4 regions of the Pseudomonas sp. GW821-FHT09D08 genome follow, and region 2 is predicted to be linked to each of the others. Evidence: predicted binding sites of a transcription regulator. Region 2 holds the regulator's gene; each other region holds the start of a gene.
What was found. Region 2 encodes FliA, which starts transcription of late flagellar genes. Its sites were predicted from a motif close to CTAAAGTTTNNNNNNNNNNNGCCGNTAA; they were not measured.
Positions count from the first base shown of each region.

Region 1: flgM (flagellar biosynthesis anti-sigma factor FlgM) is a predicted target of FliA. The motif match lies at 2,507-2,534, and genes of this name have one in related genera.
Region 3: AC07OP_RS03670 (flagellar protein MotY) is a predicted target of FliA. The motif match lies at 2,386-2,413, and genes of this name have one in related genera.
Region 4: AC07OP_RS01525 (methyl-accepting chemotaxis protein) is a predicted target of FliA. The motif match lies at 2,859-2,886, and genes of this name have one in related genera.

Region 1 is NZ_JBWKOX010000003.1:234,109-239,108, forward strand. Features, by position in the region: gene cheR (protein-glutamate O-methyltransferase CheR) at 1-599, opposite strand, end outside; gene AC07OP_RS07225 (chemotaxis protein CheV) at 641-1,573, opposite strand; gene flgA (flagellar basal body P-ring formation chaperone FlgA) at 1,666-2,430, shown strand; gene flgM (flagellar biosynthesis anti-sigma factor FlgM) at 2,572-2,895, shown strand; gene AC07OP_RS07240 (flagella synthesis protein FlgN) at 2,944-3,414, shown strand; gene AC07OP_RS07245 (flagellar brake protein) at 3,511-4,260, shown strand; gene AC07OP_RS07250 (MFS transporter) at 4,320-5,000, opposite strand, start outside.
Region 2 is NZ_JBWKOX010000007.1:164,893-169,892, forward strand. Features, by position in the region: gene AC07OP_RS15035 (chemotaxis protein CheA) at 1-1,283, opposite strand, end outside; gene AC07OP_RS15040 (protein phosphatase CheZ) at 1,295-2,083, opposite strand; gene AC07OP_RS15045 (chemotaxis response regulator CheY) at 2,102-2,476, opposite strand; gene fliA (RNA polymerase sigma factor FliA) at 2,647-3,387, opposite strand; gene fleN (flagellar synthesis regulator FleN) at 3,384-4,217, opposite strand; gene flhF (flagellar biosynthesis GTPase FlhF) at 4,323-5,000, opposite strand, start outside.
Region 3 is NZ_JBWKOX010000002.1:146,888-151,887, reverse strand. Features, by position in the region: gene AC07OP_RS03685 (peroxiredoxin) at 1-536, shown strand, start outside; gene rnt (ribonuclease T) at 603-1,277, opposite strand; gene pyrC (dihydroorotase) at 1,274-2,320, opposite strand; gene AC07OP_RS03670 (flagellar protein MotY) at 2,477-3,385, shown strand; gene AC07OP_RS03665 (argininosuccinate synthase) at 3,515-4,732, shown strand.
Region 4 is NZ_JBWKOX010000001.1:370,279-375,278, forward strand. Features, by position in the region: gene AC07OP_RS01500 (FMN-dependent NADH-azoreductase) at 1-137, opposite strand, end outside; gene AC07OP_RS01505 (LysR substrate-binding domain-containing protein) at 264-1,172, shown strand; gene AC07OP_RS01510 (MmcQ/YjbR family DNA-binding protein) at 1,169-1,531, shown strand; gene AC07OP_RS01515 (DUF1294 domain-containing protein) at 1,514-1,897, opposite strand; gene AC07OP_RS01520 (undecaprenyl-diphosphate phosphatase) at 1,894-2,724, opposite strand; gene AC07OP_RS01525 (methyl-accepting chemotaxis protein) at 2,954-4,588, shown strand; gene pnuC (nicotinamide riboside transporter PnuC) at 4,766-5,000, shown strand, end outside.

The DNA of each region.
Region 1 (5,000 bases), on a different contig from region 2:
AACGAGCGAAACTCCACACGGTTCTTGATCGGCGCCTTGACCGCCCAACGCCCTGCCCCTTTCGGGTCGAAGTAGCGTTGCAAACGTTCCTGGGACAAGCCACGGCCCAGGGCGAGGCTGTCGTACTCACCGGTCTTGCAGTTGGTGAGCATGGTGCCGGACAGGTCGGTGGCGACAATCTGCGCCCCGGCTTTAAGCTGGCCCATGTTGGTCCGCTCGAACTCATCGATGGACATCGAAATCGAGTACGGTTCCTGACCCGAAGAGCAGGCGGCCGACCAGATACGCAGGCGCTGGCCCGGGCTGGCCTTGATCGCCTCCGGCAGCACTTTGCTCTTGAGCACTTCAAAGGGGTAGGTATCGCGAAACCACAGGGTTTCGTTGGTGGTCATGGCATCGACCACCATCTCCTTAAGGCCACTGCGCGGCTGCCCCTGGATCCGCTGAACCAACTCGCCCAGGGACTTGATACCCTGCTGCTCCATCAGTTTGTTAAGACGGCTGGATACCAGGTATTGCTTGTTTTCACCGAGCAATATGCCACAGGCTTTTTCCAGGAAGACCCGGAACTGTTCAAAATCCAAATTACCCGTAGACACTGATACCGCCTCTAAAATCGTATGACCGCCAGGGGAAAACCCTAGCCGTGATCTGCTGCCTTGATCCGGTCGACTACCCGGGATGCCAGGTCATCAGGGCGGAATTTGGCCAGGAAGTCATCGGCACCGACTTTCTTGACCATCGCCTGATTGAATACGCCCGACAACGAAGTATGCAGGATGATATGCAGTTTTTGCATGCGTGGATCGCTGCGTATCTCTGCAGTGAGGGTATAGCCGTCCATTTCCGGCATCTCGATGTCAGAGATCATCATCAAGAATTCTTCTTCCGGCTTCTTGCCTTCATCCACCAGCTTACGCAGGTAATCCAATGCCTGACGCCCGTCATTGAGGGCGACAACGTCCACGCCGACGGTTTGCAGGCAGCGAGTCACCTGTTTACGCGCCACCGAGGAGTCATCCACCGTCAGCACACGCAGCGAGACCGCCTTGTGCGCCGTTTCGGCGTCGACCACGCCCACGGAAATCGATTCCGAGGTGGGCGCCACTTCGGCGAGGATCTTCTCCACGTCGATGATCTCCACCAACTGGTTATCGACCCGCGTCACCGCCGTGAGGTAGTGATCGCGACCAGTGCCCTTGGGCGGCGGATGGATCTCTTCCCAGTTCATGTTGACGATGCGTTCCACCGAGCGCACCAGGAAACCCTGGGTCTTGGTGTTGTACTCGGTAATGATCACGAACGGGTTCTCGCGATCCTGCAGGCCAGCCGAACCGGTGGCCAGGGCCAGGTCAAGAATCGGGATAGTCGCACCACGAATATTCGCCACACCGCACACCACCGGACTGGACTTGGGCATGATCGTCAGCTTGGGACATTGCAGCACTTCCCGCACCTTGAATACGTTGATGCCATACAACTGCTTGCCATCCAGGCGAAACAGCAGCAACTCCAGGCGATTCTGCCCTACCAGCTGTGTGCGCTGGTTTACTGAATCCATTACTCCTGCCATGCCATGACTCCTACGCTAAAACCTTTGGCTATACCTACAAGGGCGGCGCGCCCCAACACTAAAACGGCACGAGCTTTGCTATTTGTTCAATTATGGACATTACAACGACAGTTTCCCGACGCCTTCACCTGACACGGTTTTGCAGATTGCTCTGCGTACCGTTGGCGCTGCTTGCCTTCAGCCTGGGCACCACGGCCCGTGCAGAGAACGTCACCTTGCCTGATCTACTTATCGGCGTCACCCAAGGCTTTCTTGAGTTCACTGTAGAAGATTATCTGGCAACCACACAGACGCCGGGGCGTTATGAAATCCAGGTCAACCAGTTGGACCCGCGTCTGCGCATGCCGATGTGCGACAAGGAATTGACAGCGACCCTGGAAAGTCCCGCCCAACCGATCGGGCGCGTAACGGTAAAGGTACGCTGCGAAGGTGCCTCGCCCTGGACCGTGTTCGTACCGGCTCAGGTCAAATTGTTCCGTGATGTGGTGGTGGTTGCCCGCCCGCTGAAGCGCACGGCCATCATCGATTTCGAGGATGTCGTACTGCGTGAGCGCGACATCAGCCAGATCAGCCAGGGCTACCTGACATCCCTGGACCAGGCCATCGGGCAGAGATTGACCCGACCAGTGGTCACCGACCAGGTGATTACCCTGGTGCACCTGGAACAGGCGGAGGTCATCCGCAAGGGCGACCAGGTGGTGATTTCCGCGAGCAGCGGCGGCTTGAATGTGAAAATGCCGGGCGAAGCGCTGTCCAACGGCGGCATGAGCGAACAGATTCGCGTCAAGAACCTCAACTCCAACCGCGTGATCAAGGCGCGAGTAACAGCCCCAGGGCAAGTCGAGGTCGCTTTATAGATTACTGGTACAGGACGCTGGGTTTTCCTACACTGTGCACGAGAGGCCCCGTGCGGAGATTTATTGTCATTCGCGCCTAAAGTTTGTCCGGGTATGGCCGAAAACATGGCAAGCGTCCAAATACCCAGAGGTTTTTTTATCATGGTCATCGATTTCAGCCGTTTGAATAACACCCCGACGACGTCAGGCACTACGCGCACCACCAGTCCCAAGGACAGCGTAGAAGCCAAGGCCCCGGCGCTGCCCGCCAAGGCAGAACAGGCCAGTGCCAGCCAAAGCGGGGAATCCGTACACCTGAGCAATGAGGCTCAACAGTTGCAGAAGGTCACTGACTCGCTGCGCGACCAACCGGTAGTCAATAAAGCCCGCGTGGCCGAATTGAAACAGGCGATCGCCGATGGCAGCTATAAAGTCGACAGCAACCGTGTAGCCAGCAAGCTGCTTAACTTCGAAGCCGAGCGCTAGGCAAAGGCCTGCGCAGGGCTTTTGGACGCTTAAAACCCAAGGCCAGCCATGCATCACGACGAACATTTGCTTCAACTGATCATTGATGATCTAGCGCCGACGCAACAATTGCTCGAGCTGCTCAAAGAAGAATCACTGGCCCTCTATGGCCGGGACATGCCGCTGCTGGAAGAAATTCTGGCACGCAAGCAGTCGTTGATCGTCCTGCTGGAACAGCACGGCAAAAAACGCAGCCAGATCCTCATCAGCCTCGGCCTGCCGGCAGACCACGACGGCCTGGCGCAATTGGCCAGCCACTCCTCGGTCGGCGATCAACTGCTGAGCCAGAGCAAAGAACTCAACCAATTGCTCGCCCAGTGCCAGGAAGCCAACCTGCTTAACGGTCAGTCGATCCAGCTTCAGCAAGCCACGACCGCCAACCAGTTGCGTATACTCCACGGCGGAGAGCCTCCGGCACTCTATAACGCCCAGGGCTCCACCTCTCGCCTGGTCAAGCCAAGCACCCGCAGCCAAGCCTGACACCGGTTTACAGCGCGGCCTATCCAAGGCCCGCCACATGCTGGCAAAATGCCGGTTCTTGCGTGTAGTCGTATTTTGTCTGGAGATGGAAGAACCGTGTTCAACGCCCTTAATGCGGAAGATGCCCCGCAGCCACCCAAGGTCCTCACCACGCCTCTGGAAATCGCCGGCACCTTGCGGATGCTGCAAGACAGCCATGACCCGCTGATCATCACTTTCCATGAACGCAGCCAGCGCTTCCAGAGCTACCTGGTGGACGTTAACCGCGACAGCAACACGCTGGCGCTGGACGAAATGATCCCCCGCGACGGCGAGCGCCACCTCGAAAACGGCGAACCCTTTCGCATCGAAGGTTTCCATGATGGCGTACGCGTCGCCTGGGAAAGCAATGGCACCTTGACCATCAGCGAAAAAGACGGCCACCGTATCTACACCGGCAGCCTGCCGGGCGAGGTTGTCTACCACCAGCGCCGCAATGCCTTCCGCGCCGCGTTGAAGCTGGCGCAACTGGTGAATATTGAGCTGGGCGGCGAGAAGCTTCAGCTGCCGATCAACGGCAAACTGCTGGATATTTCCGCCACCGGCTGCAAGTTGCGTTTTGAAGGCGATATTTCCGAGCGCCTGCAACTGGGCCAGGTCTACGACCGTTTTATCGCAGCCCTGCCGTTTGGCAGCATGACCACCGCCGTCGAACTGCGATACCTGCACTTCGAGGAAAGGATCAACACGACCTTTGCCGGTGTGCGCTTCCACAACATGAGTGGTTTGGTGCAACGCCAGGTCGAGCGTTTTGTGTACCAGCTGCAGCGTGAAGCACGACGGTTCGACAAAGACGACGATTTTTGATCCTTAACCATCGCAGCAAAAAAACGGGCAGCCCCTTTGGGATCTGCCCGTTTTTGCTTTCAGGGGCGCGCCCTGCTCAATTCGTGGGGATGCTCGTCCGGCCCCAGAGGCTCGGGTGGTCCTTCGAAGGCGGGCTCATCCACCGGCAGCTCCGGATCGACCTGCGGCTCGGGATCGGGGACAGTCTGCATCTGCTCCTGCACCACCTGCTCGTCCACCCGCGGGTCCAGCGCTGCCACCAGCGGTGAACTCGACATACTGTCGGGCATTGCCACGTGATGCAGGGGGGCATCTTCCACCTGGTGCAGATTGGTCACCGCCTTAGGCCGGATTCGCCACACCAGGATCAGCGCGCACAGACTGAAAAACGCATACAGCATCTGGCTGCCGAACAGCTTCATCACCACACCCGCCAGCAACGGCCCGACACTGGCGCCGATACCGTAGGTCACCAGCAGCATGGCCGTCAGCGATACCCGGCGATCCCCCTCTACATGGTCGTTGGAAAACGCCACCGCCAATGGATACAGGCAAAACTGCACGAGAGAACACAGGAAGCCCGCCACAAACAGCACTTCCAGCGGCACTTGGGTCATGATTGCCAACGGCAGTGCCGCCACCGCCAGGCACAAGGCGAAGCAGCGGATCAGCAGCGCGCGATCATAACGATCCGACAACCAGCCCAACGGCCACTGCACCAGCAACCCGGCAAAAATGCAGCTACCCATGAACAGGCCCAC
Region 2 (5,000 bases):
CGAACCAGGCGCGGGAAGCGACCGAAGACTTTCTTGATCGGCTGCATGCGCGTTTTCATCACCGCGGTCTGCAGGTCGGCGGTGACCACGTCGAGGTTCGACACGGCCTTCTGCATGGCTTCATCGCCACTGCTCAAGCCCAGGCGCACCAGACGGTTACGCACCAGTACCAGCTCGCCGACCATGTTCATGATGTCGTCCAGCCGTGCGGTATCGACCCGTACGGTGGTTTCGGCTTCACTGGCCGGTTTTTCCGCGACCGGTGCGGCAGCGGCACGCGCTGGAGCCGGGGCAGCAGCCGGCGCAGGCGCAGGCTTGGCGGCGGGCGCGGCGGCTTTGGCGGCAACCGGTGCCGCCGTGGCTGCAGCGGCGGCCGGGGCGACTTCGGTGAACTTGCCCTTGCCGTGCAGATCGTCCAGCAGTGCTTCGAATTCGTGATCGGAGATCAACCCATCGTCCGCAGGCTTGGCGCCGGCAGCGGGTGCTGCCGGGGCCGCAGCCGTAGCGGCGACGGCCGGCAAGGCATCGGCCGCGAACGTGCCCTTGCCATGCAACTGGTCGAGCAACGCTTCGAATTCATCGTCAGTGATGTCGGTGCTGGCAGAAGCGGCAGGCGCATCCGCAGCACCGGCGGCGGCACTGGCAGGCGCCACGGCGTCGGCGGCGAACTGGCCCTTGCCGTGCAATTGATCGAGCAGGGACTCGAACTCAGCGTCGGTAATGTCCTCGCTGGTCGGCGCGGCAGCCGGGGCAACCGCAGCCGGCGCTTCGGCTTCGGCCTTGACGGCACTGAGGGAACTGAGCAGTTGCTCGAACTCGCTGTCCGTCACATCCGCTTCAGGCTCCGCCACTGGTTCCGGTACGGCTTCGACCACCGGCGCTGCCGAGGTGTCGGCCGGCTCGGCATAGCGCGCCAGGGCGGCCAGCAGTTCCGGAGTGGCTGCGGTGATCGGGGCACGCTCGCGCACTTCGCTGAACATGCCGTTGACCGCATCCAGTGCTTCGAGAATCACGTCCATCAACTCCGAATCAACGTGACGCTCACCCTTGCGCAGGATGTCGAACACGTTCTCGGCGATGTGGCAGCACTCCACCAGCTCATGGAGCTGGAGGAAGCCGGCGCCCCCTTTTACAGTATGAAAACCGCGAAAAATTGCATTGAGCAGGTTCGCATCATCCGGGCGGCTTTCCAGCTCGACCAGTTGTTCGGACAGTTGCTCTAAAATTTCGCCGGCCTCTACAAGGAAATCCTGAAGGATCTCTTCATCGGCGCCGAAGCTCATGTGGGTGCTCCTTAGAAGCCTAAACTGGATAACAGGTCATCTACGTCATCCTGACCTGACACAACGTCTTCACGTTTATCGGCATGAATCTGCGGACCTTCACCCTTGGCGAGATGTTTTTGTGGATCTTTTTCAGAGAGGATCGCTTCGCGGTCATGTTCGATGCCGGCAAAACGGTCGACCTGGCCGGCCATGAGTACCAATTTGAGCAGGTTGCTTTCCACTTCGGTGACCAACTGGGTCACACGCTTGATCACCTGACCGGTCAGGTCCTGGTAATCCTGGGCGAGCAGAATGTCATTGAGGTTGCTGGAAACCATGCGGTTTTCCTGCTCGCTGCGTGACAAGAACCCTTCGACCCGACGGGCCAGCTCACGAAACTCTTCCGCACCGACTTCACGGCGCATGAAGCGGCCCCAGTCAACGCTCAGGGCGTGGGCTTCCGTGGCCATGCCGTTGACCAGGGGCGTGGCGTTTTCCACCAGGTCCATGGTGCGGTTAGCCGCCGCCTCGGTCAGCCTGACCACATAGGACAGGCGTTCGGTGGCGTCGGTGATCTGCGAAATCTCTTCGGCCTGGGGCATGTGCGGGTCAATCTGGAAATTGACGATCGCGCTGTGCAGCTCGCGTGTGAGCTTGCCCACTTCCTGGTACAGGCCTCGGTCACGGGTCTGGTTGAGCTCATGGATCAACTGCACCGCGTCGCCGAACTGGCCTTTTTCAAGGCTGTCAACCAACTGGTGAGCATGCTTTTTCAGGGTCGACTCAAAGTCTCCCTGTGACGTTTCTTTATGCTCCATAGCTCCCCCGCGATGGCATCAGCCGTGGATGCGTTCGAAGATCTTTTCGATCTTCTCTTTCAAGGCCTGTGCAGTGAATGGTTTGACCACGTAACCGTTGACCCCGGCCTGGGCGGCTTCGATGATCTGTTCACGCTTGGCTTCGGCGGTCACCATCAACACGGGAAGGCTGCGCAATTTTTCGTCGGCACGCACGTGGCGCAACAAGTCGATGCCGGTCATGCCCGGCATGTTCCAGTCCGTTACCAGAAAGTCGATGCTCCCGCTGTTGAGGATCGGAATCGCCGTCAGACCGTCATCCGCCTCGACCGTGTTTGTGAACCCAAGGTCACGCAACAGGTTTTTTATGATCCGCCGCATCGTTGAGAAGTCATCAACGATGAGGATTTTCATGTTCTTGTCCAATTCGACCTCCAAGCAGTCTTAAACGCGCCCAGCACCTGGACGCGCCATTTCAATCAACAGGCATTACACAAAAAGGACTGCCAAGGGCACCACGGCCCGAGCCCGCGAAGGCCTATCACCTTCGCGGTATCGCTTTGCAATGCTCCCCACACTGCCTGTCAGCGCGCTCGCCACTCTCCCAGACGCCCCCGCAAGCGGGCCGCGCACTGGCTATGCAACTGGCTGACACGGGATTCGCTGACCCCCAGGACCTCACCGATTTCCTTGAGGTTCAGCTCTTCGTCGTAGTACAGCGCCAACACCAACCGCTCGCGCTCCGGCAAGTTGGCAATGGCGTCCGCCAACGCGCCCTGGAAACGCTCATCTTCCAGGTCACGGGACGGCTCCATATGCGCGCTCGCGCCGTCCTCGTGCAGCCCTTCGTGTTCGCCGTCCTGTAACAGGTCGTCGAAACTGAACAGGCGGCTGCCCAAGGTATCGTTCAAAATCCCGTAATAATCGTCGAGACTCAATTGGAGTTCGGCCGCAACTTCGTGATCTTTAGCGTCGCGACCGGTTTTTGCTTCAATTGCACGAATTGCGTCACTGACCATGCGTGTATTGCGGTGCACCGAACGCGGCGCCCAGTCACCCTTGCGCACTTCGTCGAGCATCGCGCCACGGATGCGGATACCCGCATACGTCTCGAAGCTCGCGCCCTTGCTCGCGTCGTACTTGGTCGACACTTCGAGCAGGCCGATCATGCCCGCCTGGATCAGGTCTTCGACCTGGACGCTGGCGGGCAGGCGTGCCAGCAGGTGATAGGCGATGCGCTTGACCAGTGGCGCATAGCGCTCGATCAACTCGCCCTGGCTGTCACGGGCAGATTTCTTGTAAGCGTTATAGCCGTTCGCTGTCATAGCACCGGTCCTGCACTCGTCTGATGCACCAATCGCTCGACGAAAAACTCCAGATGCCCCCGAGGGTTGGCAGGCAACGGCCAGGTATCGACCTTCTGGGCAATAGCCTTGAACGCCAATGCGCACTTGGAACGAGGGAACGCTTCGTAGACTGCACGCTGCTTTTGCACAGCCTTGCGTACACACTCGTCGTAGGGAACTGCACCGACGTATTGTAAGGCGACATCGAGAAAGCGATCCGTGACCTTGGTCAACTTGGCGAACAGGTTGCGGCCTTCCTGCGGGCTCTGGGCCATGTTGGCCAGGACGCGGAAGCGGTTCATGCCGTAGTCACGGTTAAGCAGTTTGATCAGGGCGTAGGCGTCGGTGATCGAGGTGGGTTCATCGCAGACCACCAGCAAGACTTCCTGCGCCGCGCGCACAAAGCTGACCACGGACTCGCCGATCCCGGCGGCGGTGTCGATCACCAGCACGTCGAGGTTGTCGCCAATGTCACTGAATGCCTGGATCAGGCCGGCATGCTGCGCCGGGCTCAGGTGCACCATGCTCTGGGTACCGGAGGCGGCCGGCACGATGCGGATCCCGCCAGGGCCCTGGAGCAGCACGTCGCGCAGCTCACAGCGCCCCTCGATCACATCGGCCAGGGTATGTTTGGGCGTCAGTCCCAGCAGAACGTCGACGTTCGCCAGCCCCAGGTCAGCATCCAGCAGCATGACGCGACGGCCAAGCTCTGCCAGGGCCAGGGACAAATTCACTGACACGTTAGTTTTCCCGACGCCACCTTTGCCGCCGGTCACCGCGATCACCTGTACGGGATGCATGCTGCCCATTTTATTTCTTTACCTTGTCTTGCTTAGACGCAGGCTACATGGCTTGGCCGCGTGAATCGCTTGCAGACCATCGATGTAGGTACATTTCACGGTGTTCATCGCACCTCAACCCACCCGTTTTGCCGGGTTGTGGTAAAGGTCGGCGAACATATCGGCCATCGCTTCCTCGCTAGGCTCTTCTTGCATTTGCACGCTGACGGCGCGGCTGACCAGCTGATGACGGCGCGGCAGATGCAAATCATCCGGGATCCGCGGCCCGTCGGTCAGGTAGGCAACCGGTAGTTCATGGCTGATAGCCAGGCTCAACACTTCGCCCAGGCTGGCGGTTTCATCCAGTTTAGTCAGGATGCAGCCGGCCAGACCGCAACGCTTGTAGCTATGGTACGCAGCGGTAAGAACCTGTTTCTGGCTGGTGGTTGCAAGCACCAGGTAATTTTTCGACTTGATGCCACGCCCCGCCAGGCTTTCCAGTTGCAGGCGCAACGCCGGATCGCTGGCCTGCAGGCCGGCGGTGTCGATCAGCACCACGCGCTTGCGCAGCAACGGATCGAGCGCGTTGGCCAGGGACTGGCCCGGATCGACATGGGTGACCGGCACATTGAGGATACGGCCCAGGGTCTTGAGCTGTTCCTGGGCGCCGATGCGGTAGCTGTCCATGCTCACCAGCGCGATGTTATTCGCGCCGTACTTGAGCACATAGCGCGCCGCCAGCTTGGCCAGGGTGGTGGTCTTACCCATGCCGGCAGGGCCGACCATGGCGATCACACCGCCCTCTTCCAGGGG
Region 3 (5,000 bases), on a different contig from region 2:
TCGTTGACAGCTTCAAACTGTCTGAAGCCATCAAAGGCAAATACGGCCTGGTGTTCTTCTACCCGCTGGACTTCACCTTCGTCTGCCCTTCGGAGCTGATCGCTCTGGACCACCGCATGGACGATTTCAAGGCACGTAACGTTGAAGTGGTTGCCGTTTCCATCGACTCCCATTTCACCCACAACGCCTGGCGCAACACGGCCATCAACGATGGCGGCATCGGCAAAGTCAAATACACCATGGCTGCCGACATGAAGCACGACATCGCCAAGGCCTATGACGTTGAATCCGAAGGCGGCGTGGCGTTCCGTGGCGCGTTCCTGATCGACGACAAAGGCGTTGTGCGCTCCCAGATCATCAACGACCTGCCGCTAGGCCGTAACATGGAAGAGCTGATCCGTCTGGTCGACGCCCTGCAATTCCACGAAGAGCACGGAGAAGTCTGCCCTGCCAACTGGAAAAAAGGCGACAAAGGCATGAACGCTTCGCCAGAAGGCGTTGCGGCTTACCTGACCGAGAACGCTGGCAAGCTGTAAGCCGGATTCGCGGGACAAAAAAAACCGGCCTGAGAAGGCCGGTTTTTTTGTGCGCGGGATTTGACCTCAGTCGCCGAAGTCTTCCCAGCCGCCCATCTGCTTCCAGCGGTTGACGATGCCGCAGAACAGCTCGGCGGTCTTCTCGGTGTCGTAGCGTGCCGAGTGGGCTTCGCGACCGTCGAAGTCGATGCCGGCCGCCTGGCAGGCCTTGGCTAATACCGTCTGGCCATAGGCCAGACCAGCAAGGGTGGCGGTGTCGAAACTGGAGAACGGGTGGAACGGATTGCGCTTCATGTCCAGCCGCGTCACGGCGGCGTTGAGGAAGCCCAGGTCGAAGCTGCTGTTATGCCCGACCAGGATCGCGCGCTTGCAGCCATTGGCCTTCAAGGCCTTGCGTACGCCACGGAAGATATCGGTGAGTGCCGCCTCTTCGCTGACGGCCATGCGCAGGGGGTGATCCAGTTTGATCCCGGTGAACTCCAGGGCTGCCGCTTCGATATTGGCACCTTCAAACGGCTCGACGCGGAAGAAGTGGGTGTGCTCCGGATACACAAAGCCCTGTTCGTCCATGCCGATAGTCGTTGCGGCGATTTCCAGCAGTGCATCGGTGGCGCAATTGAAGCCGCCGGTTTCTACGTCGACAACGACAGGCAGGTAGCCGCGGAAACGTTCGGCCATCGGATGGCGCGAACCACCACCGCCACCGTGTTCCTGGTCGTCATCGTAATGGTCTTCACTCACTTGCTTTCCTCCAGCAGGCGCCAGCGCAGTGTTTCACCGGCGCGCAGCGGGATAACGGTCAGCTCGCCAAATGGCAGGCTGGCGGGGGCGGTCCAGTCTTCACGGACCAGGGTGATACGGTCGGTATTCGCCGGCAGGCCGTAGAATCGCGGGCCATTGAGGCTGGCGAAACCTTCGAGTTTATCCAGGGCGTTGCGCTGTTCGAACGCTTCGGCATACAGCTCGATGGCGGCGAACGCGGTGTAGCAACCGGCACAACCGCATGCCGCTTCCTTGGCGTGCTGGGCGTGGGGCGCAGAGTCGGTGCCGAGGAAGAATTTCGGATTACCGCTGGTCGCGGCATCCAGCAAGGCCACCTGGTGGGTGTTGCGCTTGAGGATCGGCAGGCAATAGAAGTGCGGCCGAATCCCGCCCACCAACATGTGGTTGCGGTTGTACAGCAGGTGATGGGCGGTGATGGTTGCGCCAACGTTGGCCGAGGCCTCGGTGACGAACTGCACGGCATCGGCCGTGGTGATGTGCTCGAACACCACCTTGAGGGTCGGGAACAGCTCGACTACGCGGCGCATGTGCTCGTCGATGAAGATTTTCTCGCGATCGAACACGTCCACGTCGCCACGGGTGACTTCACCGTGGATCAGCAGCGGCATGCCGACTTCGGCCATGGCTTCGATGGCCGGCAGGATCTTGTCGATACTGGTCACGCCGGAATCGGAGTTGGTGGTCGCGCCGGCCGGGTACAGCTTGGCGGCGTGCACGAAACCGCTGGCCTTGGCCTGGCGAATTTCTTCGGGCTGGGTGCGATCGGTGAGGTAGAGCACCATCAACGGTTCGAAGCGGCTGCCGGCCGGCCGTGCAGCGAGGATGCGCTGGCGATAGGCGTCGGCTTCGGCGGCGTTACGCACCGGTGGTACCAGGTTAGGCATGATGATGGCGCGGCCAAACGTACGCGCTACATCGGCCACGGTTTGGGGCAACGCAGCACCATCGCGAAGATGAATATGCCAGTCGTCGGGACGCAGCAGGGTCAGGCGGTCGGACATTGGGGATTCCAGGCGGGTCAATCTGGTGGGAATGCTACCGGAAAAGACTCTTGCAGGCACTCGCTATCAAGTTTTGCAGGATGCATCCGATAGCCTTTCGTATGCCTTATCGATGTATGACGCTTTGAAGTGTTGTAGAAACCAGTGGAGCCTCCCGTGCGCCAGCATTATCTAGCCCTGCTCAGTGTGTTCGCCAGCCTGCCTGCTATGGCCCTCACGTTCCAGACGCGTCTGGAGAACATTGAGTGGAAGGTGGAGGGGGACAAGTTCGAGTGCCGCCTGAGCCAACCGATCACCGACTTCGGTTCGGGTGAGTTCGTGCGCCGGGCCGGCGAGCAGGCGACGTTTCGTCTGAAAGCCTATAACGGGTCGCTGGGCGCAGGGTCGGCCACCTTGTTGGCCGCCGCAGCCCCCTGGCAGCCCGGTCGGGGTGACATCAATCTCGGCGCCGTACGTGCCGGCAGCGGTGATGTGCTGTTCAACAGCTCTCAGGCCCAGGCCGGGCGTCTCTTCAACGGTTTGCTCGATGGACGCTCGCCCACGGTGCGTCACTATGGACGCGAGGGTGGCTATTCGGAGATTCGCCTGCTGCCGGTGAAATTCAACAAGGCCTACAGCGACTATCAGCTGTGCACGGCCAAGCTGCTGCCGATGAATTACGATCAGGTCAAGCAGACCGAAGTGGGCTTCCCCGGTGGCGGCATCGAGCTGGACGCTGCGGCAAAGCAGAAGCTGGCGGTGATTCTCGAATTCATGAAGGCGGACCCTACCGTCAACCATATCGAATTGAACGGCCACTCGGACAACAGCGGCAATCGCCTGAGCAACCGTGATGTTTCACGCCGTCGTGCGCTGGCGGTGATGGACTACTTCAAGGCCAACGGTATTCCTGAGTCTCAGATCACTCTGCGGTTCCATGGTGAAAGCTACCCCTTGGCGCCCAACACCACTGCCGCCAACCGGGCCCGTAATCGCCGTGTGAATATTCAGCTCGAACGCGTGGCTGCCCCTGAGAAACCGGCCCCCCAGGCCACGGGCCCGAGCAACCCGGCACACACCTCCTGACGTGCGACCATCGGTCGCTCGCTCGACATAATCTGTCGCTTTATCTTCATTTGCTGTCGCGCCCCTGTAAATTCACGGTTTTGATCGGTAGAATCGACGCCTTTCCGTACAACCCCGTGGAGTGATGGCATGGCCGACGTAAACAAGGTCGTTCTCGCGTATTCCGGCGGCCTGGACACTTCGGTGATCCTCAAGTGGCTGCAGGATACTTATAACTGTGAAGTGGTGACCTTCACCGCTGACCTGGGTCAGGGCGAAGAGGTCGAACCTGCACGTGCCAAGGCGCAAGCCATGGGCGTGAAAGAGATCTACATTGACGACCTGCGCGAAGAATTCGTCCGCGATTTCGTCTTCCCGATGTTTCGCGCCAACACCGTCTACGAAGGCGAGTACCTGCTGGGTACTTCCATCGCACGTCCGCTGATCGCCAAGCGCCTGATCGAAATCGCCAACGAAACCGGCGCTGATGCCATTTCCCATGGCGCTACCGGCAAGGGCAACGACCAGGTGCGTTTCGAACTGGGTGCCTACGCGCTCAAGCCTGGTGTGAAAGTGATTGCCCCGTGGCGTGAATGGGACCTGCTGTCCCGTGAAAAGCTGATGGATTACGCTGAAAAGCACGCGATCCCGATCGAGCGTCATGGCAAGAAGAAGTCCCCGTACTCGATGGACGCCAACCTGCTGCACATCTCCTATGAAGGCGGCGTGCTGGAAGACACCTGGACCGAGCACGAAGAAGACATGTGGAAATGGACCGTCTCCCCGGAGAACGCTCCAGACAAGCCGCAGTACCTGGAACTGACCTACCGTAATGGCGACATCGTCGCGCTGGACGGCGTCGAGATGACCCCGGCCACCGTATTGGCGACCTTGAACCGTATCGGTGGCGAGCACGGTATCGGCCGCCTCGACATCGTCGAGAACCGCTATGTGGGCATGAAGTCCCGTGGCTGCTATGAAACCCCGGGCGGCACTATCATGCTGCGTGCTCACCGCGCCATCGAGTCCATCACCCTGGACCGTGAAGTGGCTCACCTCAAAGACGAGTTGATGCCCAAGTACGCCAGCCTGATCTATACCGGCTACTGGTGGAGCCCTGAGCGTCTGATGCTGCAACAGATGATCGACGCCTCCCAGGCCCACGTGAACGGTGTTGTGCGTCTGAAATTGTACAAGGGCAATGTGATTGTTACTGGCCGCAAGTCCGATGACTCGCTGTTCGACGCCAACATCGCCACCTTCGAAGAAGATGGCGGCGCCTACAACCAGGCCGACGCAGCGGGCTTTATCAAGTTGAATGCATTGCGCATGCGCATTGCTGCCAACAAAGGTCGCTCGTTGTTCTGAGTGTTTAGCTCGTTGTAAAAAATGGCCCCTTTTTCAAGGGGCCATTTTTTTTGGCCTGGTATTTTGATTAAGTCCACGCTGTTTAAACTTGTTTAATTGGTGATCCAACTATTGGATTGCTGGTTTTTTTGCCGGGCGAATGATTTTTTATCATTTATGTAGGAACCAGTCTTACAGATAATTCACTCATATAGGTGCGAGGAGTACGTAAGAAGTAAAAAATACTGTAGGAAATATGGAAGTAAATAAATATGTTGAATGGAACTGA
Region 4 (5,000 bases), on a different contig from region 2:
CCTTCGCTGGCGAGGTCACGGTAGGTCACTTCCACACCTGGCTCCGCCGCCTGCCAGGCCTTGACCACGCCAGCGCTGAGCTGCCGGGAAGCCGAGTTGTCGCCGAGGATACTGGAATCGATGTGCAACAGTTTCATGGTGGATCTCCGAGTGTGGGATCGACAGTGGCGATCAGATGGAGGGGATGCTACGCATGAAACCAATAGTCGATAAGACGCCTGAAATGCGATAGTTTGTCCCACTGACAGGACAATAGGCTGACCATGCAAGACCTCAACGACCTCTACTATTTTGCCAAAGTCGTCGAAGCCGGCGGCTTTGCGGCGGCCGGGCGGCTGTTGGGCATTCCCAAGTCGCGGCTGTCGCGGCGCATTGCCGAGCTGGAAGAACGCCTCGGCGCGCGCCTGCTGCAACGCACCACGCGGCAACTGACCCTGACCGCCGTCGGCGAGCGCTACCTGCGCCACTGCCAGGCGATGCTGCTCGAAGCGGAAATGGCCGACGAGGCCGTCGCCAGCATGTCCAGCGAACCCCGTGGGCGGCTGAGGGTGACGTGTCCGGTGGGCCTGGCGCAAAACATGATGCCGGATGTGGTCGCGGGTTTCCTGGCTGCCCACCCCCAGGTGCAGCTGGAGATGACCCTGGTCAACCGCCGTGTCGACCTGGTAGCCGAAGGCATCGATGTGGCGCTGCGCGTGCGCGAACTGGGCGATGAAGACCCGCTGCTGGTCACCAAGCGCCTGCGCCCCGCCCAGACGGCCCTGGTCGCCAGCCCGAACTTTTTGCACGGTCGGCACATCAACAGCCTCGACGACCTCAAGCAACTGCCGATACTCGGCGCGCTGGAAGCTGACCGCATGGTGCACCAACGCATCCTCGATCCCGAAGGCAACCCCCACGACCTGGTGATGGAAGCGCGCCTGGGCGTCGATGACTTCAACGTACGCAAGGCCAGCGCCATCATGGGCCTGGGCTTTACCGTGCTGCCGATGATGTACTGCGAAGAAGAACTGGCCAGCGGCCGGCTCGTACAGTTGCTGCCGGAGTGGTCATTGCCGGGCGGCTGGCTGCAGGCCGTCTACCCGCATCGCCGTGGCGTGCTGCCGGCGATTCGCGCCTGGATCGATTACCTGGAAGAAGGCTTCAAAAGCTGCGGAGACCGCCTGCTATGAAAATGACCGAAGCACAGGTCGCGACGTTCTGCCTGAGCCTGCCCGGCGCGCGGGAAGACTACAAATGGGGCGGCGTGCGGGTGTTCTCGATCGCCGGCAACAAGATGTTCGCCCTGCAGAATCTGCGCGGCGACTCGCTGGCGTTCAAGGTCGACAAGGAATTGTTCCTCGGCCATGTGGACCGTCCCGGCATCCACCCGGCGCCGTACCTGGCACGCGCGCAGTGGATCATCATGAACACGCCCTACCCGCTGGGCGCCGAGGAACTGCGTAGCCTGTTGCAGCGCTCCCACCAGTTGGTGGTGAGCAAACTGCCCAAGCGCACGCAGGTCGGGTTGCTGCTAGAGAACGGACAGTAGCGTGCCGCCGAGGAACAACTGGTCCAGCCAGAACACCTGATGCAGCAACACGATCACCCAGAACAGCACCTGGTAAGACACCTTGCGCGTCTTGTGCCGGAACACCTGCTGGGCAATCAGCGCCCCCGGCCAGCCGCCCGCCAGTTCCACGGCGTGGAGGATGTTTTCCGGAGTGCGCCAACTGTCGGTGCGAGCCTTGCGCTTGTCGCTCCAATACAGGAAAAACGCGATCACGCTGACCACCCCATAGGCCACCAGCGGGATCACGGTTTCGCCGCGTTGCCACACCAATACCGACCCCACCAGCGGCGCCGCGCACAGCAGCACAAAGATCGCCGCTTTCAAGCGCGGATGCTGAATCATCATGCCTTGGCCGCTGCCCAGTCGATCCAGCCGAATTGCCAGGTCGCCAGGATCAGCAGGCCGAACGCAATGCGGTACCAGGCGAACGCCGCGTAGCTATGACTGGCGATGAACTTGAGCAGGCCCTTGACCGCGATCATCGCGAAGATGAACGAGGTGACGAAGCCGATGGCGAACACCGGCAGGTCCGCCGGCTGGAACAGGTCGCGGTATTTGTAGCCCGAGTACACCGCCGCACCGACCATGGTCGGCATGGCCAGGAAGAACGAAAACTCGGTGGCGGTCTTGCGCGACAGGCCGAACAGCAGGCCGCCGATGATGGTCGAGCCGGAGCGCGACGTACCCGGGATCATCGCCAGGCACTGGGCAAAACCGACCTTGAGCGCGTCTTTCCAGGTGATGTCATCGACGCTTTCGGCGTGCACTTCATGCTCGCGGCGTTCGGCCCACAGCATGACAATGCCGCCGATCACCAACGCGGTGGCCACGGTGATCGGGTTGAACAGGTAATGGTGGATCAGGTCGGCAAAGATCACCCCCAGCACCACGGCGGGCAGGAACGCGATCAGCAGGTTGACCGTGAAGCGCTGGGCGTTGCGCTGGGTCGGCAAGCCGGTGACCACATCGAGGATCTTGCGCCGGAATTCCCAGACCACCGCAAGGATCGCACCCAGCTGGATGATGATGTTGAACGCCATGGCGCGTTCGCCGCCGAAGTCGAGCAAATCGGCGACGATAATCTGGTGTCCGGTGCTGGAGATCGGCAGGAACTCGGTAAGCCCCTCCACGACGCCAAGAATCAATGCCTGAATGGCGGTCCAAAAATCCATGCTTCCCCCAAAGGTCATGCGCGGTGGCATGCCTTATCAATCTTTTAATGGTTCACTGACGAGCGCACTCAAGTGCCCGGTGTTGACCATGGTCAATGCCGGCCTGCAAAAATTCTGTGAAAAATCAGGCAGTACTCAGGTTTTGCGATTTCAGGCCGAAAGCCTATCAGACAAGGCGTAAAAGTCGATGCGACGCCCACAATTATAAAAAGCCCGGAGTGACAGGACGATGAACAGTTTGCGCAATATGTCGATCAGCCGACGCCTCTGGATGATCCTGATCGTCGCCGTGCTGATGCTGATGGCCCTGGGTTTGCTGATGCTCAAGCAGATCCACGACGACCTGTACCAGGCCAAGCGCCAGCAGACCCAGCACGTGGTCCAGACCGCCAGCGGGATCCTGACGTTTTATCACAGCCTCGAAACCACCGGCGTGATGACCCGCGAAGCCGCGCAAAAACAAGCCCTGAGCGCGGTGCGCGGCTTGCGCTATGACCACGACGACTATTTCTGGATCAATGACCTCACCCCCGTGATGATCATGCACCCGGCCAACCCCAAGCTGGACGGCCAGAACCTCTCGGCCATCCGCGATCCCGACGGGTTTGCCGTGTTCAACGAGTTCGTGATCCTGGCCAAGGCCAAGGGGGCCGGCATCATCAACTACCGCTGGCCGAAGCCGGGTGCGGAGGCGCCGGTGGCGAAAACCTCGTATATCCAGTTGTTCGAGCCGTGGGGCTGGATCATCGGCTCCGGCGTGTACGTCGACGATGTGCAAGCCGAGTTCAGCGGCCAGGTATGGAAAACCTCGTTAATCGGCCTGGGCATCGCGCTGGTGATGGCCCTGCTGGTCTCGCTGATTGCCCGCAGCATCGTGCGCCCCCTGCAGGATGCGGTGAACGCCATGGGCAATATCGCCAGCGGCGAAAGCGACCTGACCCGCAGCCTCGATACCCACGGCCGCGACGAAGTCACCCAACTGTCCCAGCACTTCAACAGTTTCACGGCCAAGCTGCGCCAGGTCGTCAGCCAGTTGCAGGTGTGCGCCAACGCCCTGGGCCAGTCCTCCACGGAACTGGGCAACAACGCGACCCAGGCCCACGACCGCAGCCAGCAGCAGTCCCAGCAGATGGAACTGGTGGCCACCGCCATCAATGAAGTCACCTACGGCGTGCAGGACGTGGCCAAGAACGCCGAACACGCCGCCAGCGAAATGCGCGATGCCCAGGCCCAGGCCCAGCAAGGCCAGGTCAATATCGACAGCAGCCTGCAGCAGATCGACCAGCTCTCCACCACCATCAGCCAGGCCGTGGAAGTGATCCGCACCTTGTCCAGCGAAAGCACGCAGATCGGTGGTGTGTTGGAAGTGATCCGCTCCATCGCCGACCAGACCAACCTGCTGGCCCTCAACGCCGCCATCGAAGCGGCGCGCGCCGGGGAACAAGGCCGTGGTTTTGCCGTGGTGGCCGATGAAGTCCGCCTGCTGGCCCAGCGCACGCAAAAATCCACCGCCGAGATCCAGGCGATGATCGAGCGCCTGCAAGGTCACTCGGAAGCTGCGGTCAAGGTGATCAGCGACAGCCACAGCGCCTCGCAACTGACCATCGAACAAGCCGGCCAGGCCGGTGCCAGCCTTACCGCCATCGGCCAGGCGCTGCACAACCTCAACGGTTTGAATGCCTCGATTGCCAGCGCTACCCTGCAACAGGCCCATGTGGTGGAAGACATCAACCAGAACGTCACCCAGGCTGCGAGCCTGTCCCACAGCACCGCAATGGCGGCCGAGCAGTCCAACGTGGCCAGCGTGCATTTACGCGGGCTGAGCGAGCAGCTCGACGGCCTCTTGCGCCAGTTCAAGGTCTAACACTGCTCCAAATGTGGGAGGGGGCTTGCCCCCGATGGCGATACATCAGTCTGCATATGTGCAGCTGACCCTCCGCTATCGGGGCAAGCCCCCTCCCACATTTGCCTTACTGTGTTTTGAAGATTGCTGGCCTCTGGTTACAATCCCCGCCCTCTCCCACTCTCCCAAGGAACCGCCATGTCCGGGCTTGAACTGTTCGCCGCCGCCCTGGGGGTGATCGCTGTCTGGCTGACGGTCAAGCAAAACCCCTGGTGCTGGCCCATCGGCCTGGTGATGGTGTTGCTGTACACCTGGGTGTTCTATGACGTGAAGCTTTATTCCGACATGCTGCTGCAAGTGGTCTACGCCGCCCTGCAAGTCTACGGCTGGTGGCAGTGGACCCGCGCCGGCGAGGTCAGGCAAGGGCGTCAGG